Regions from separate parts of the Pseudomonas sp. LS2P72 genome, predicted to be linked through region 2. Evidence: predicted binding sites of a transcription regulator. Region 2 holds the regulator's gene; each other region holds the start of a gene.

Region 1 (3,626 bases), 1.2 Mb from region 2:
CACGCCGGCTGCCAGACCGATGACCAGAGCGCCCATCGGCCCCACAGTGCCAGCGGCTGGGGTGATTGCAACCAGACCGGCCACAACACCCGAAGCGATACCCAGGGCACTTGGTTTGCCGTGAGTAATCCACTCGGCGAACATCCAGCCCAGTGCAGCGGCGGCAGTTGCGATCTGGGTCACCAGCATCGCCATGCCGGCCGTGCCGTTGGCGGCTGCGGCGGAACCGGCGTTGAAGCCGAACCAGCCAACCCACAGCATGGCGGCGCCCATCAGGGTGTAACCGAGGTTGTGCGGCGCCATCGGGGTGGTCGGGAAGCCTTTACGCTTGCCCAGCACCAGGCAGGCAATCAGACCGGCCACACCGGCGTTGATATGCACCACGGTGCCGCCAGCGAAGTCCAGCACGCCCCAGTCCCACATCAGGCCGCCGTTGCCGGACCAGACCATGTGCGCAATGGGTGCATAAACCAGGGTGAACCAGATACCCATGAAGATCAGCATCGCGGAGAACTTCATCCGCTCGGCGAAGGCACCGACGATCAGCGCAGGGGTGATGATGGCGAAGGTCATCTGGAAGGTGATGAACACCGCCTCAGGGAACAGCGCCGCGGGACCGGTCAGGCTCGAGGGCGTGACACCGGCGAGGAAAGCCTTGCCCATGCCGCCGAAGAATGAGTTGAAGTTGACGACGCCCTGCTCCATGCCGGTGGTGTCGAACGCGATGCTGTAGCCATAAATGACCCACAGGATGCTGATCAGACCGGTAATGGCGAAGCACTGCATCATCACGGACAGAATGTTTTTGGAGCGAACCATGCCGCCGTAGAACAGCGCGAGGCCGGGAATGGTCATGAACAGCACGAGGGCTGTCGAGGTCATCATCCAGGCAGTGTCGCCGGAATTGAGGACTGGGGCCGCCACTTCGTCTGCCGCCATGGCCAGGCTGGGTATTACGAGGGACAACAGGGCTCCTAGCCCTGCGAATTTACGCAGAGTCATATTGTTTTCTCCTGGGGCGTTGGGTTTGTGGCGGCTTAGATTGCGTCGGTATCGGTTTCGCCGGTACGGATGCGAATCGCCTGTTCCAGATTGACCACGAAGATCTTGCCGTCCCCGATCTTGCCGGTGTTGGCAGCCTTGGTTATCGCCTCGATAACCCGGTCAAGATCCTTGTCGTCAATGGCGACATCAATCTTCACCTTTGGCAGGAAATCGACCACGTATTCCGCGCCGCGGTACAGCTCGGTGTGACCCTTCTGCCGACCGAAGCCTTTGACTTCAGTAACGGTAATGCCCTGCACGCCGATCTCGGACAGCGACTCGCGTACGTCGTCCAGTTTGAACGGCTTGATGATGGCAGTGACTAGCTTCATGAAAACTCTCTCCCGAATTGGTGGACTTGCCCCAGGAAAACAAACCCGACTCAAGTCTAAGCGCAGTGCCTGGCTTTGTAACGCATCGTCGGCCTTACCTGCCCGTCCGACGCCTGCTAACCACTCCGCACGAAACACTTCCCCCGTTCCGCTTGGCGCACTGCATTCGTCACAGCGACTGCATCAGTGCATGGGTCACTACCGACTAAGCAGAAAGCTTGCCATCTCGCCAAAACCCACTGATTTCAAGCCTTTGGCCGCTGCTGCAAGCGGCTTCGCGCACATGGCCCGACGGATACGCACAACAACAGTGCGCAGCCGTCCGTCCCCATGCGCGAAAAGCGTGCACCCCTGACGGCGAGATTGACTATAGACGCTGCGTGATACACTGCCCGCCATTGTTGACAGGACATTTCCCATGCTCGCGCCCAAAGACTTCCTCGACGCCCTGAGCGGCACCGCCTCCCGCCTCTTCAGCGGCGACACCCCACTGCCGAAAAGCGAAATCGAAAGCCAGTTCAAGGCGCTGTTGCAGAGCGGCTTCAGCAAGCTGGATCTGGTGAGCCGGGAAGAGTTTGATAGCCAGATGGTCGTGCTTGCACGGACCCGTGCACGGCTGGAGAGTCTTGAAGCGAAAGTGGCGGAGCTTGAAGCGAAGCTGAATCCACCAGTCGAGTAACACCGCAGATCCCACGGTGAAACCCAATCCACTGTGGGAGCGAGCCTGCTCGCGATAAGGTCGGAACGACCTTCAGATTCAACCGTAGGAGCTGCCGAAGGCTGCGATCTTTTGATCTTTAAGCGCTCAAAAATCCAGGCACCTTCCTACAACAAAACCACCGCCGTCCGATTGCGTCGTAAGGCCGCGATTCCCAAGCTCACCTTCTGCTGAATGTTCAGCACTGGGTTTGGCGACCCGGATAGCATCTAAACGCATCGCGACCACGTTCGAACCAGGGAATTATCCCCATCTCGAATTATGGCGGCTATGCGTGGGAGACCTTCGGGTCTGCCGGTTTCCGGATGCACCGGTTCGCCAACCCGCGTATAGCTGCCACCCTTTTCGTTTGGCGACGATCAGAGGCAGTTTCCTTCATTCGCATCCGGGAGCTGCACCATGGAAGAAAACTATCTAATCCCTCACGTCTTCATCCGCCACAAACTCCACCTTCACGCGCTTTTGATCGAAAACCAGCCTTGGTTCAGCGCCCGAGACTTAGGCCGTCTGCTTCGTCTTTTCCTCGACGAACGCGCCGTCCGCAAACTCGATCCCGATCAACATCAATCCGCGCGAGTCGTCATCCACGGCACCATCGAAAACACCCTGCTGATCAGCGAGTCCGGCGCCTACGCCCTACTCGTCTACCACTAATGCCCCGAATACCGGGCGCTGCGCGAATGGCTAACCCACGACGTCGTCCCCGCCCTCAGAGACGCCCAACAACCCACCTCAACCGAACGCCCGATTCTGAGCCTGCTGAGCTGGCCTGAGATGTCACTGAGCCTGTTGCACTGGAATAATCAACCGTGGATTCGGTTGCAGGATGTTCCGCACATGCTTGCGGATGGTGAACGGACGCAACGTACGGTCAATGCGCCTTGGTGGAAGCGTGCTTCGCGGATGTTGCAATCGCTTTAGTGGCCAAAGCGCGACCACGCTCGATTTCGGCTTTATGCAGATCGTAAGTCAACTGCAGGTTCAGCCAGAACTCGGGCGTGGTGTTCAGGTGGATGGATAGCTTCTTCGCCAGACTTGCACTGACACCGACCTGCTGACTCACAACATCGCCTATTACCGCCTCTGGCTCGTTCAGCAATCGAGCCAAAGCCTCGGTTGCAGTATCCAGCGGCTTCAAAAACTCTTCGCTGAGAATTTCACCAGGATGAATCGGGCGCATTCCATTCCTTTTCATTCGCGTCTCCTATGGATGTTTCAGCGAGATCATAAGTAGCAACCTTCCTATCGCAAGACCATCCACGCTCTTTCACCGTCGTCCTTCAACTTTTTAGGCACGGTCCTACAAAAAGCAGCTCTCCAGCCTGATTTAATAGTTCGCACCCGTTCCTCTACGCTTTTCGCCAAACAAACATCCAATCCCAGGAGCTGCACATGAGCCCAAAAAAGCGAAAGGCGAAGCTGTTACAAATTGCCGAGTTTCACGCCGAAGCACGTCGCTTGGCTGGAAGTTTATCGGCCAATCAACGACGCTTTATTGAAGTCGCCATCGCGCATGGCAAAGAACTTGAGCC
Region 2 (3,626 bases):
TGGTGTTGCCACCTATAAAGGTGACGTGATCATTACCCAGGGCTCGATGATTGTTAAAGGCAATACTGTGACCATCACCCGCACCCCGGCCGGCGACATCGACGTGGTGACTTCGGTGGGCAATCTGGCCTACTTCGAGCAGATGCAGACGGCTGGCGACACCAAGCCGGTTCAGGGCTACGGAGTGACCATCCAGTACCACGCATCGCAAAACCGCGTCGTGTTGATCGATCGTGCCAAAGTCATCGACAAGGACAACAACGTCACCCAAGGCGAGAAAATCGTCTACGACACGGTGAAAAAGCTTGCGAGCGCCGGTCGCGCGACGGGCAACAAGGTCACCGAGTCGCGCCCGCGCATCGACATGGTGATCCAGCCGAAGAAGAAAACCGACGAGCAAAAGGCCCAGTAATGGCAACTCTGAAAGCTCAGCATCTGGCCAAGAGCTACAAGAGCCGCCAGGTCGTGCGTGACGTCAGTCTGTCGATCGACAGCGGTCAGATTGTCGGCCTGCTAGGTCCCAACGGCGCTGGCAAGACCACCTGCTTTTACATGATTGTCGGCCTGGTACAGGCCGATCAGGGCCGCGTACTGATTGACGACCTGGATGTCAGCCACCAGCCTATGCACGGTCGTGCGAAGGCCGGTATCGGCTATCTTCCGCAAGAAGCATCGATCTTCCGCAAACTCTCGGTAGCCGACAACATCATGGCGATCCTCGAGACCCGCAAGGAACTCGACAAGGCCGGCCGTCGCAAAGAGTTGGAAAGCCTGCTGCAGGAATTCCACATCAGCCACATCCGCGACAGCCTCGGGATGAGCCTGTCCGGTGGTGAACGCCGCCGCGTGGAAATTGCCCGGGCCCTGGCTACCAACCCGAAATTCATCCTGCTCGACGAACCTTTCGCTGGCGTGGACCCGATTTCGGTGGGCGATATCAAACAGATCATCTACCACCTCAAGGCCAAGGGCATTGGCGTGCTGATCACTGACCACAACGTCCGTGAAACCCTGGATATCTGCGAAACCGCCTACATCGTCAACGATGGCCAACTGATCGCCGAAGGCGACTCTGCCACCATCCTGGCCAACGACCTGGTCAAGGAAGTGTATCTGGGCCATGAGTTCCGCCTGTAAGCACTGAGGTGTCTGGCTGGTTGCCCGGGCGCTTGTCTCAATAAAAAATCAATATTTTTTTATTGTTACAGCGCTCTAGGCAAACGCTGCAGTTTCGGGCATATAATTTGCTTATGTTTGGCGCTCCGGCGCCCTGTAGTGGATGGCGCATGTGCGCCGGCGAATAAGGTGTTAAGCCCCTGCCATGAAACCATCGCTAGTCTTGAGAATGGGCCAGCAGCTGACGATGACACCGCAGCTGCAACAGGCCATCCGCCTGCTCCAATTGTCGACCCTGGACCTGCAACAGGAAATCCAGGAGGCCCTGGAGTCCAATCCGATGCTCGAACGCCAGGAAGAAGGCGACGACTTCGATAACGCCGACCCCTTGGCCGACAAAGCCGAACAGCAACCCAACGTCGACATTCAGGAACCCTCCTACCAGGAAACCGCCCCGACGGTTGATAACCTCGAGGAAGGCGACTGGAACGAGCGCATCCCCAACGAACTGCCCGTGGATACCGCGTGGGAAGACGTCTACCAGACCAGCGCCAGCAGCCTGCCGAGCAACGATGACGACGAGTGGGACTTCACCACCCGGACATCGGCCGGCGAAAGCCTGCAAAGCCACCTGCTGTGGCAACTGAACCTGGCTCCGATGTCCGACACCGATCGACTGATCGCCGTGACCCTGATCGACTGCATCAACAATCAGGGCTACCTGGACGAAACCCTCGAGGAGATTCTCGAAGCCTTCGATCCGGAACTGGACATCGAACTGGACGAAATCGAAGCCGTCCTGCACCGCATCCAGCAATTCGAACCCGCTGGCATCGGCGCACGCAACCTGGGCGAATGCCTGCTGCTGCAATTGCGCCAGTTGCCCGCCAAGACGCCTTGGCTGGTCGAGGCCAAACGCCTGGTCACCGATTACATCGATCTGCTCGGCAGCCGCGACTACAGCCAACTGATGCGTCGCATGAAGCTCAAGGAAGACGAACTGCGCCAGGTTATTGAACTGGTGCAGAGCCTCAACCCGCGCCCAGGCTCGCAAATCGAGTCCGGCGAAGCCGAATACGTCGTTCCCGACGTGATCGTACGCAAGGACAACGAGCGTTGGCTGGTGGAGCTGAACCAGGAATCCGTGCCACGACTGCGGGTCAACGCTCAATACGCCGGTTTCGTGCGCCGCGCCGACACCAGCGCCGACAACACCTTCATGCGCAATCAGTTGCAAGAAGCCCGCTGGTTCATCAAGAGCCTGCAAAGCCGCAACGAAACCCTGATGAAAGTCGCCACTCAAATCGTCGAGCATCAGCGCGGCTTTCTTGAATACGGCGACGAGGCCATGAAACCGCTGGTCCTGCATGACATCGCCGAAGCGGTGGGCATGCACGAGTCGACGATTTCACGGGTGACCACGCAAAAATTCATGCATACCCCTCGGGGCATATATGAACTGAAATACTTTTTCTCCAGCCATGTCAGCACCTCCGAGGGCGGTGAATGCTCGTCCACGGCGATCCGCGCGATCATCAAAAAACTGGTTGCCGCGGAAAATCAGAAAAAGCCGTTGAGTGACAGCAAGATCGCTGGTTTACTGGAGGCACAAGGCATTCAGGTGGCTCGCCGCACCGTCGCCAAGTACCGCGAATCCCTCGGGATCGCGCCTTCGAGCGAACGCAAGCGGTTGATGTAGAGCCACGCCACAGCGTTCCAGTGGCAGGCATTTCTGCCTGCCGCTTTATGCACTGGCAACGAAGGAGAAGCTGTATGCAAGTCAACATCAGTGGACACCAACTGGAAGTGACCGAACCTCTTCGCACCTACATCGGCGAAAAACTCGAACGATTAGAGAGGCATTTCGACAAGATCACCAACGTGCAGGTCACGATGACGGTCGAGAAGCTCAAGCAGAAAATCGAAGCCACGCTGCATATTCCCGGCAATGAAGTGGTCGCAAACGCGGAGCATACCGATATGTACGCGGCGATCGACGCACTGACCGACAAGCTGGATAAACAACTCAAAAAGCATAAGGAAAAGACCCAAAGCCTCCTCCAGGGCGCGACCGGTCGTTAACACTCCCAACCCATGATCCGACTTGAAAGCATCCTGACCCCCGGCCGTTCCCTCGTGAACGTGCCGGGCGGCAGTAAAAAGAAAGCCCTCGAGCAAATTGCCAACCTTATCCACAAAGAAGTGCCGGATCTGGAGATGCAAGATGTCTTCGAGGCTCTGATTGCCCGTGAAAAACTCGGTTCAACCGGTTTTGGCAACGGCATCGCCATCCCCCATTGCCGCCTGAAGGGCTGCACCTCGCCCATCAGCGCCCTGATGCACCTTGATGCACCCATCGATTTCGACGCAATCGACGGCGCCCCGGTTGACCTGCTGTTCGTTCTGCTGGTCCCGGAAGCCGCTACCGATGCGCACCTGGAGTTACTGCGCCAGATCGCCAGCATGCTCGACCGCAAGGAAGTGCGCGAAAAACTGCGCAGCGCCCCGAG
Region 3 (3,626 bases), 1.9 Mb from region 2:
CCTTTGTAACCGCCGTTGCACTGATCGCAACCGACAGGCTCATAGATCGTGAATGAGCCGATGCGTTCCTCGGGAAAGCCTTCCTTCAGCAGCGCCTCCCGGGGAATCTCGATGGGTTTCTTGCAATGGCTGCACAGTTTGCGCGCCAGGCGCTGGGCGATGATCAGGCTGACCGAGGTGGCAATGTTGAACCCCGCAATGCCCATGTTGTGCAGGCGAGTCAGGGTTTCGGCGGCGCTGTTGGTGTGCAGGGTCGACAGCACCAGGTGTCCGGTCTGGGCTGCTTTAATGGCGATTTCGGCGGTTTCGAGGTCGCGGATCTCGCCGACCATGATCACGTCCGGATCCTGACGCAGAAATGAGCGTAGCGCTTGGGCGAAGTCCATTCCCTGTTTGGGATTGACGTTGACCTGGTTGATGCCTTCCATGTTGATCTCCACCGGGTCTTCGGCGGTGGAGATGTTGATGTCCACGGTGTTGAGAATGTTCAGCCCGGTGTAGAGCGACACGGTCTTGCCCGAGCCGGTCGGCCCGGTTACCAGAATCATCCCCTGTGGCTGCTTGAGGGCGGCCATGTACAGGTCTTTCTGATCGGGCTCATAGCCGAGAGCGTCGATGCCCATTTGAGCGCTGGACGGGTCGAGGATCCGGATCACCACTTTCTCGCCCCACAGGGTCGGCAGGGTATTGACCCGAAAGTCGATGGATTTGCTCTTGGACAGGCGCATCTTGATCCGCCCGTCCTGGGGCCGACGCCGTTCGGAGATGTCGAGACTGGCCATGACTTTCAGCCGCGCGGCGATGCGATTGGCCAAGTGAATCGGTGGCTTGGCGACCTCACGCAAAATACCGTCGGTGCGCATCCTCACGCGGTAGGTTTTTTCGTAGGGCTCGAAATGCAGGTCGGAAGAGCCGCTTTTGATCGCGTCCAGCAGCATCTTGTGGACGAAGCGCACCACGGGCGCGTCATCGGCATCCTGTCCGGCGATGGCGTCCTGTTTATTGTCATCGATCGACTCGATGTCCACGCCATCGAGGTCAACGTCGGCCATGTCTTCCATGCCGGTGCCTTGGGTATCGAAGAATTTTTCGATGGCGTCGCTGAGCTTGTCGTCCTCCACCAGAATGGCTTCGGTATTCAGCCCGGTGCTGAACTGGATATCATTGATGGCTTGCTGATTACTCGGGTCGGAAACGCCCACAAACAACTTGTTGCCGCGCCGCCAGAGGGGCAGCACGTGGTGCTGGCGAATCAGCTTCTCGCTGACCAGCCCCCTGGGTTGGGTTTCTTTTTCCAGACAGTTGAGGTCGAGCAAGGCCATGCCGAAGTGTTCTGAAGCGATCTCGGCGATCTGGCGACTCTTCACCAGTTTGTTCTGCACCAGAAAACTGACCAGGGAGATTTTGTTGCGTTGGGCTTGCTGATACGCCTGTTGCGCGCTTTTGTCAGTGAGCAGCTCGGCCAGGACCAGTTGCTTGGCCAGACCGCTAAGGACGATGTCATTCATTGGGATACCGGACGCAGACAGTTCATGACTTATAGCCTAGTCAAGCGGAGGAACCAAACCAGCGGCGTTCAGGTGACAAAAAGTGTCAGATAGTGCGGATTCCGGGGGTAGGAAAGGGCGTTGCACTCGCCTCGCGTCCCGCCAACAGGGGGCGCGGCGCTTGGCATGGGCTGTGCTGCGGCTAATTCAGATCATGAGATTTCGACTCATGCATGGAGCTTGTCTATGAAGACTCAAAAAGGTTTTACCCTGATCGAGCTGCTGATCGTGGTGGCGATCATCGGGATTCTGGCGACGTTTGCGTTGCCGCAGTACTCCAAGTATCAGGCCCGGGCCAAAGTGACGGCGGGTATTGCCGAAGTCTCGGCGCTGAAAGTGCCTTATGAAGATGTCATTAATGCAGGGTCCGCCGATCCGACCCTTGCCAACGTCAATGCGACAGTTGCTGCTACTCAGAACTGCAACCTTGCAGTGACGGGGACTGTTGCCGCTGGTACCGGAACCATCGTATGTACGCTGATCAATGCCCCGGCGCCTGTACTGGGCAAGACCATTACCATTTCTCGTAGCGCGACTGCCGGTTGGACTTGCGCAACTACTGCCGCCAAGGACTATTCGACTCCTAGCTGCCCAGGCGTTTGAGTTAGCGCCTGCTGCACCTACCCCGCCTAAATGGCGGGGTATTTTTTGTCTGAAATTCAATGGTCATCACGCCGGCAAGAAAATCCCGACAATTCATGGCCTTAGGCCTGCGGCAAAACCCGCAACTTGCATGTCGATAATTTCCAACTCATGCAATTTGCATGATTCCGAAAATTGATCATTTTTATAAGTTAATGATTTATAACGATTTATTGTCGATTTCAAAGTTGGCACAGCGTTCGCAATATCTCCAGTAACCCTGCTGACAAGACACGCAGCAGACTTTATGAAAAACAGGAGTTACTCGTATGAAGAAGTTCGCTATCGCTGCCGCTACTGCTACCGCGCTGACCCTGACCATGGCCAACACTGCATTTGCTCAGACCCAAGCCACTCAAGCACCTATGATGCTGGCCGCTGGTGAGGTTACTGAAGCGAAAGAGGATGTTTCCGATACCTGGATCACCACCAAAGTCAAAACAGACCTGGTGACTGAAAAAGGCATTCCTGGTACCGATATCAAAGTCGAAACCAACAAAGGCGTTGTGTCCCTGTCGTCCACCGTTGCGGTGACCGACGCTCAGAAAACTACTGCGGTGGCCATTGCCAAGAAAATCAAAGGCGTCAAAGCGGTGTCCGCTGACGGCCTGAAAGCCGAGTAAGGCAAGACTTCTCGCCTGGACTGGGAGAAGGCGCGACAGGCGGGCCGAGCAATACGCCTGCCGCCTCAGGAGAGTTCATGCGAAAGGCCATAAGGATGTGGCCATTACAGGCCCCGGCATTCGTGTCGGGGCCTGTTCTATTGTGGGCGACCTAAAACAACTGTGGGAGCGAGCCTGCTCGCGAAAGCGGACTTTCAGCCAACAGATGTGTTGAACGTTAATCCGCCTTCGCGAGCAGGCTCGCTCCCACATTGAGTTGTGGTGGGTTCAGTTGCCGCGCTTGCTGGTGATCTGCTTCAAACGATTACCTTCAAAACGCAGGTACTGGTACATCCCGCCGTTGGGCCCGTAGGTCCATTCCTCGACTTGAAATTCCTCTCGTCGGTTGGCGCTGCGCTTGTAGCCCAACAGATCGCGGCTGACCGGTTCACCACATTTGTGCAGCACTTCGCTGGACCTGTCGCCGACACTGACCAATTGACTGCCACAGCGCAGGGTATCGGCTGCCGAGGCCTGGCTGGCGGCTATCGCCAGAGCCAGGCTTATCAGCCATTTCGCGCCTGTCACTCGGCGTCCAGATGCAGCGGCGTAACCACCCGACCGTCACTTTCCGCTTCGCCGAGGTTAGCGTCGATGAAGTACACGCGGTCATCGGCCAACTGACCCTTGTCGACCAGATAATCCTTGATGCTGCTGGCGCGCTCCTGACCCAACTGACGCAACAGCACGTCGCTGGAACTCCAGAACTTGATCACGCCTTCGCGCATTTTTACCGTGCGTTCTTCCTTGCCAAGATCCTTCCACTCGGCGGGCG
Region 4 (3,626 bases), 2.9 Mb from region 2:
CGTCCACGTTTAAAAAACGGAACCCTCGCAAGGCCCGGCTATCCTAAGAGTGCAAACCACTCTTAGGAGCAACACCATGGGTTCCACGTTCAACGGTCTGATTGGCCTGATTATTCTTGCCCTGGATATCTGGGCAATCATCAACGTGCTCAAAAGTGGTGCCGACACAGGGATGAAAATCATCTGGGTGCTGCTGATCCTGCTGCTGCCGGTGCTGGGCCTGATCATCTGGGCTATTGCCGGGCCAAGGGGCAACGTAAGGATTTGACAGTGACCATCATGGGCAGGTAACCGTCCGTTGCCACCGCATTCATCGGAGCACTTCCCATGAGCAACACCCGACCAGCGAGTACCTGGAAACCCTCTATGAAGGCATGCTTCACTTAAAGATGTAGAAGGTCCGGTTGAACGATTGGCCGGGGAAGAATGTCGAGATACATGTAAGCCCATCCATGGGTTTTATCGAGGAGGCACCTGATGCAAAAGTGGAAAGTCACTTTCGTTGATGATCACGGTGAACAAGTTGACGAGGTGTTCGAGAGCGATGAATGCCCGAACAACGAGCAAGCTGCGAAACTCATTCGCGCCCGGTGTCTGCCTGTGGCTGCCGAACTGGACCTCAACGATCTGGAAGGGCGCACCGATGATCCGACTGTCAAAAGTCTGAAGTCCCAGTACAGCATTGAAATCCTCAGCATCACGCCAATCTGAACATCTCCTGTCACATTCCTAACCAGGCCTTGGCAGCGGCTCTATCTTGAGGCTACTCTGCAATCGAGATCAGCGAACGGATCGCTAAGGTCTGGTCTTGTCAGCTACATGCTTGCTTCCCACCGGCAACGTTGTTGCCGCATCGCTCGCCCCATTCGGTTGCGAGTGCCGGGAATACGGAAAGTCTATCCATCAGTCTGAGGGGGACGTTTCATGAGCACAGCCTATCAAGAAGACATCAGCACCAGCGTCTTGCGCCGCATGAAAGAAGGCGGTTTCGACTTTTCACGATTCCATCCCATCGAGTTCTACGCCATTTTCCCGGACGAGGAGCGGGCGCGCAGGGCGGCAGGGCATTACTGTGGTGAATCCTTGAATGCACAAATCAGCGTGCGCGATGACGGCGCGTGGTACCTGGAGCTGAGCAAAGTGATGTACGCCACTTATGACGGCATCGGCGATTTTGAGCAGGATTTCGAGGCGGTGGTCGAGCCTTTGGGCGGCATCATCGAAGGATGGGGCGTCAAGCAGGAGGTACGAGGGCGACTCGCATAACTTATGAACAGTGACAATACTCAGCAACGGCTGACCTCAGGGTTGGCCGTTTTCGTTTGTAGGGTTTGGAACGATCTCTTGATCGTGTTTTGATTCATAACGTTTCAAAAACGCAAAAAAAAGCCGCCTAAACAGGCGGCCAAAGGGAAATTCCTCAAGAATTCCAGCGAATGCGCGGATTATCCGCATCGACTCCCGGGCAGTGAAATCAACTCTGACTATGCTGGTGATAGGCGACAACATTGCTTCGCAATGAAGCGGGGGCGATCGGGTGGGGGCATTTACCGCACAGGATTGGTGCGGTGCGTGCAGTGTGATTATCCAACTGATTGATATCAAAGCGTTTATGCCGATGGCACGGGCTTTGCGAAGCCCAGATGTCCGGGTGACAAGGAGTACGGCATGATCCGCACCTATTTTGATGAGATGTACGATGCCGGCGGCCAGGTCCGCCCGCATTATCGGGAGTTTGCCCGTTGGCTGTCCGAAACGCCTGACGAGCTTTTGGCACAACGGCGACGCGAGGCCGATCTGTTATTTCATCGCGCCGGGATAACATTCACGCTCTATGGTGATGAGCAAGGGACAGAGCGCCTGATTCCCTTCGACACCATCCCCCGCAGCATTCCCGCCAGTGAATGGCGAGTTGTCGAGCGCGGCTGCATTCAGCGGGTCAAGGCGTTGAACATGTTTCTCGCCGACCTCTATCACGAGCAGCGCATTATCAAGGCCGGCATCATCCCGGCCGAGCAGGTGCTGGCCAACGAGCAATACCAGTTGGCGATGCAAGGACTGAATCTGCACCGCGATATCTATTCCCACATCTCCGGTGTTGATCTGGTGCGCGATGGCGACGGCACGTACTACGTGCTTGAAGACAATCTTCGTACGCCGAGCGGCGTCAGCTACATGCTGGAAGACCGCAAGATGATGATGCGGTTGTTCCCCGAGTTGTTCGCTGCCCAGCGCATTGCTCCTATCGACCACTATCCGAATCTGTTGCTTGACACCCTGAAAAGCTCCAGCCCGATTGATAACCCGAGCGTGGTGGTACTGACGCCGGGTCGTTTCAACAGCGCGTTCTTTGAACATGCGTTTCTGGCGCGGGAAATGGGCGTTGAACTGGTGGAAGGCGCGGACCTGTTCGTGCGGGATGACAAGGTGTTCATGCGCACCACGGACGGGCCGAAAGCCGTCGACGTGATTTACCGTCGCCTCGACGATGCATTCCTCGATCCGCTGGCGTTCAACCCGGACTCGATGCTCGGCGTTCCAGGGCTGCTGTCGTCGTACCGCTCCGGCAATGTGGTGCTGGCGAATGCCATCGGTACCGGGGTCGCGGACGACAAGTCGGTGTATCCATTCGTCACGGACATGATCCGTTTCTACCTGGATGAAGAGCCGATTCTGAAGAATGTGCCGACGTGGCAGTGTCGTAATCCCTCCGAACTGTCCCACGTACTGGCCAATCTTCCAGAGCTGGTGGTCAAGGAAACCCAGGGCTCCGGCGGTTACGGAATGCTGGTCGGGCCGGCGGCGACGGCGGCGGAAATCGAATCTTTCCGCGCGCGGATCAAAGCCAAGCCCCACGCGTACATCGCACAACCGACGTTGTCCCTGTCGACCTGTCCGACCTTTGTCGAAAACGGCATCGCTCCACGCCACATCGACCTGCGTCCGTTTGTATTGTCTGGCCGCGAAACCCGGGTTGTGCCCGGCGGTTTGACCCGTGTTGCCCTGCGCGAAGGCTCCCTGGTGGTGAATTCATCCCAGGGCGGCGGAACCAAGGACACCTGGGTGGTCGAGGATTGAAGGAAGCCTGCCATGTTAAGTAGAACTGCCTCGGATTTGTATTGGATGTCACGTTACCTGGAGCGGGCGGAAAACCTCGCACGGATGCTCGACATCAGTTATTCGCTGTCGCTGATGCCACAGGATGGCCGCGGTGACGGCCTGCATGAACTCGCCATGCCGTTGCTGATCACCGGCACCCTGGACGATTACCTGGAGCGCCACGGCGATCTGCATGCTGAACGGCTGCTGCATTTCTTCGCCCTGGATGCGGCCAACCCGGCGAGCATCTACAGTTGCCTCGGCGCCGCGCGGGCCAGTGCCCATGCGGTGCGTGGGCGAATCACCGCTGACATGTGGGAAAACATCAATGCCACCTGGCTGGAAATCCGCGGGATTGCCGATCAGGGATTGAGCCGCTACGGCATGAGCCGTTTCTGCGAGTGGATCAAGGAACGTTCCCACCTGTTCCGCGGCGCGTCCTACGGCACGATCATGCGTAACGATGCGTTCCGCTTCATTCGTCTGGGGACGTTTATCGAAAGGGCCGACAACACGTTGCGCCTGCT

What was found. The regulator sigma-54, encoded in region 2, starts transcription at its own class of promoters, with help from an activator protein. The targets are predictions, from matches to a motif close to ANTGGCATNNANNTTGCTNT.
Region 1: glnK (P-II family nitrogen regulator) is a predicted target of sigma-54. The motif match lies at 1,583-1,602, and genes of this name have one in related genera.
Region 3: ACYZUA_RS06830 (pilin) is a predicted target of sigma-54. The motif match lies at 1,668-1,687, and genes of this name have one in related genera.
Region 4: ACYZUA_RS11375 (circularly permuted type 2 ATP-grasp protein) is a predicted target of sigma-54. The motif match lies at 1,618-1,637, and genes of this name have one in related genera.

Annotation. Positions count from the first base shown of each region.
Region 1 is NZ_CM142708.1:761,484-765,109, reverse strand. Features, by position in the region: gene ACYZUA_RS03420 (ammonium transporter) at 1-1,002, opposite strand, end outside; gene glnK (P-II family nitrogen regulator) at 1,038-1,376, opposite strand; gene ACYZUA_RS03410 (accessory factor UbiK family protein) at 1,795-2,055, shown strand; partial or broken gene ACYZUA_RS03405 (BRO-N domain-containing protein) at 2,494-3,015, shown strand; gene ACYZUA_RS03400 (HigA family addiction module antitoxin) at 2,966-3,289, opposite strand; gene ACYZUA_RS03395 (hypothetical protein) at 3,487-3,626, shown strand, end outside.
Region 2 is NZ_CM142708.1:5,938,045-5,941,670, forward strand. Features, by position in the region: gene lptA (lipopolysaccharide transport periplasmic protein LptA) at 1-412, shown strand, start outside; gene lptB (LPS export ABC transporter ATP-binding protein) at 412-1,137, shown strand; gene ACYZUA_RS27315 (RNA polymerase factor sigma-54) at 1,322-2,815, shown strand; gene hpf (ribosome hibernation-promoting factor, HPF/YfiA family) at 2,890-3,198, shown strand; gene ptsN (PTS IIA-like nitrogen regulatory protein PtsN) at 3,211-3,626, shown strand, end outside.
Region 3 is NZ_CM142708.1:1,480,827-1,484,452, forward strand. Features, by position in the region: gene pilB (type IV-A pilus assembly ATPase PilB) at 1-1,508, opposite strand, end outside; gene ACYZUA_RS06830 (pilin) at 1,734-2,150, shown strand; gene ACYZUA_RS06835 (BON domain-containing protein) at 2,459-2,812, shown strand; gene ACYZUA_RS06840 (DUF2845 domain-containing protein) at 3,080-3,379, opposite strand; gene ACYZUA_RS06845 (DUF748 domain-containing protein) at 3,376-3,626, opposite strand, start outside.
Region 4 is NZ_CM142708.1:2,452,427-2,456,052, forward strand. Features, by position in the region: gene ACYZUA_RS11355 (hypothetical protein) at 1-13, shown strand, start outside; gene ACYZUA_RS11360 (PLDc N-terminal domain-containing protein) at 77-268, shown strand; gene ACYZUA_RS11365 (hypothetical protein) at 478-711, shown strand; gene ACYZUA_RS11370 (ribonuclease E inhibitor RraB) at 925-1,266, shown strand; gene ACYZUA_RS11375 (circularly permuted type 2 ATP-grasp protein) at 1,669-3,078, shown strand; gene ACYZUA_RS11380 (alpha-E domain-containing protein) at 3,091-3,626, shown strand, end outside.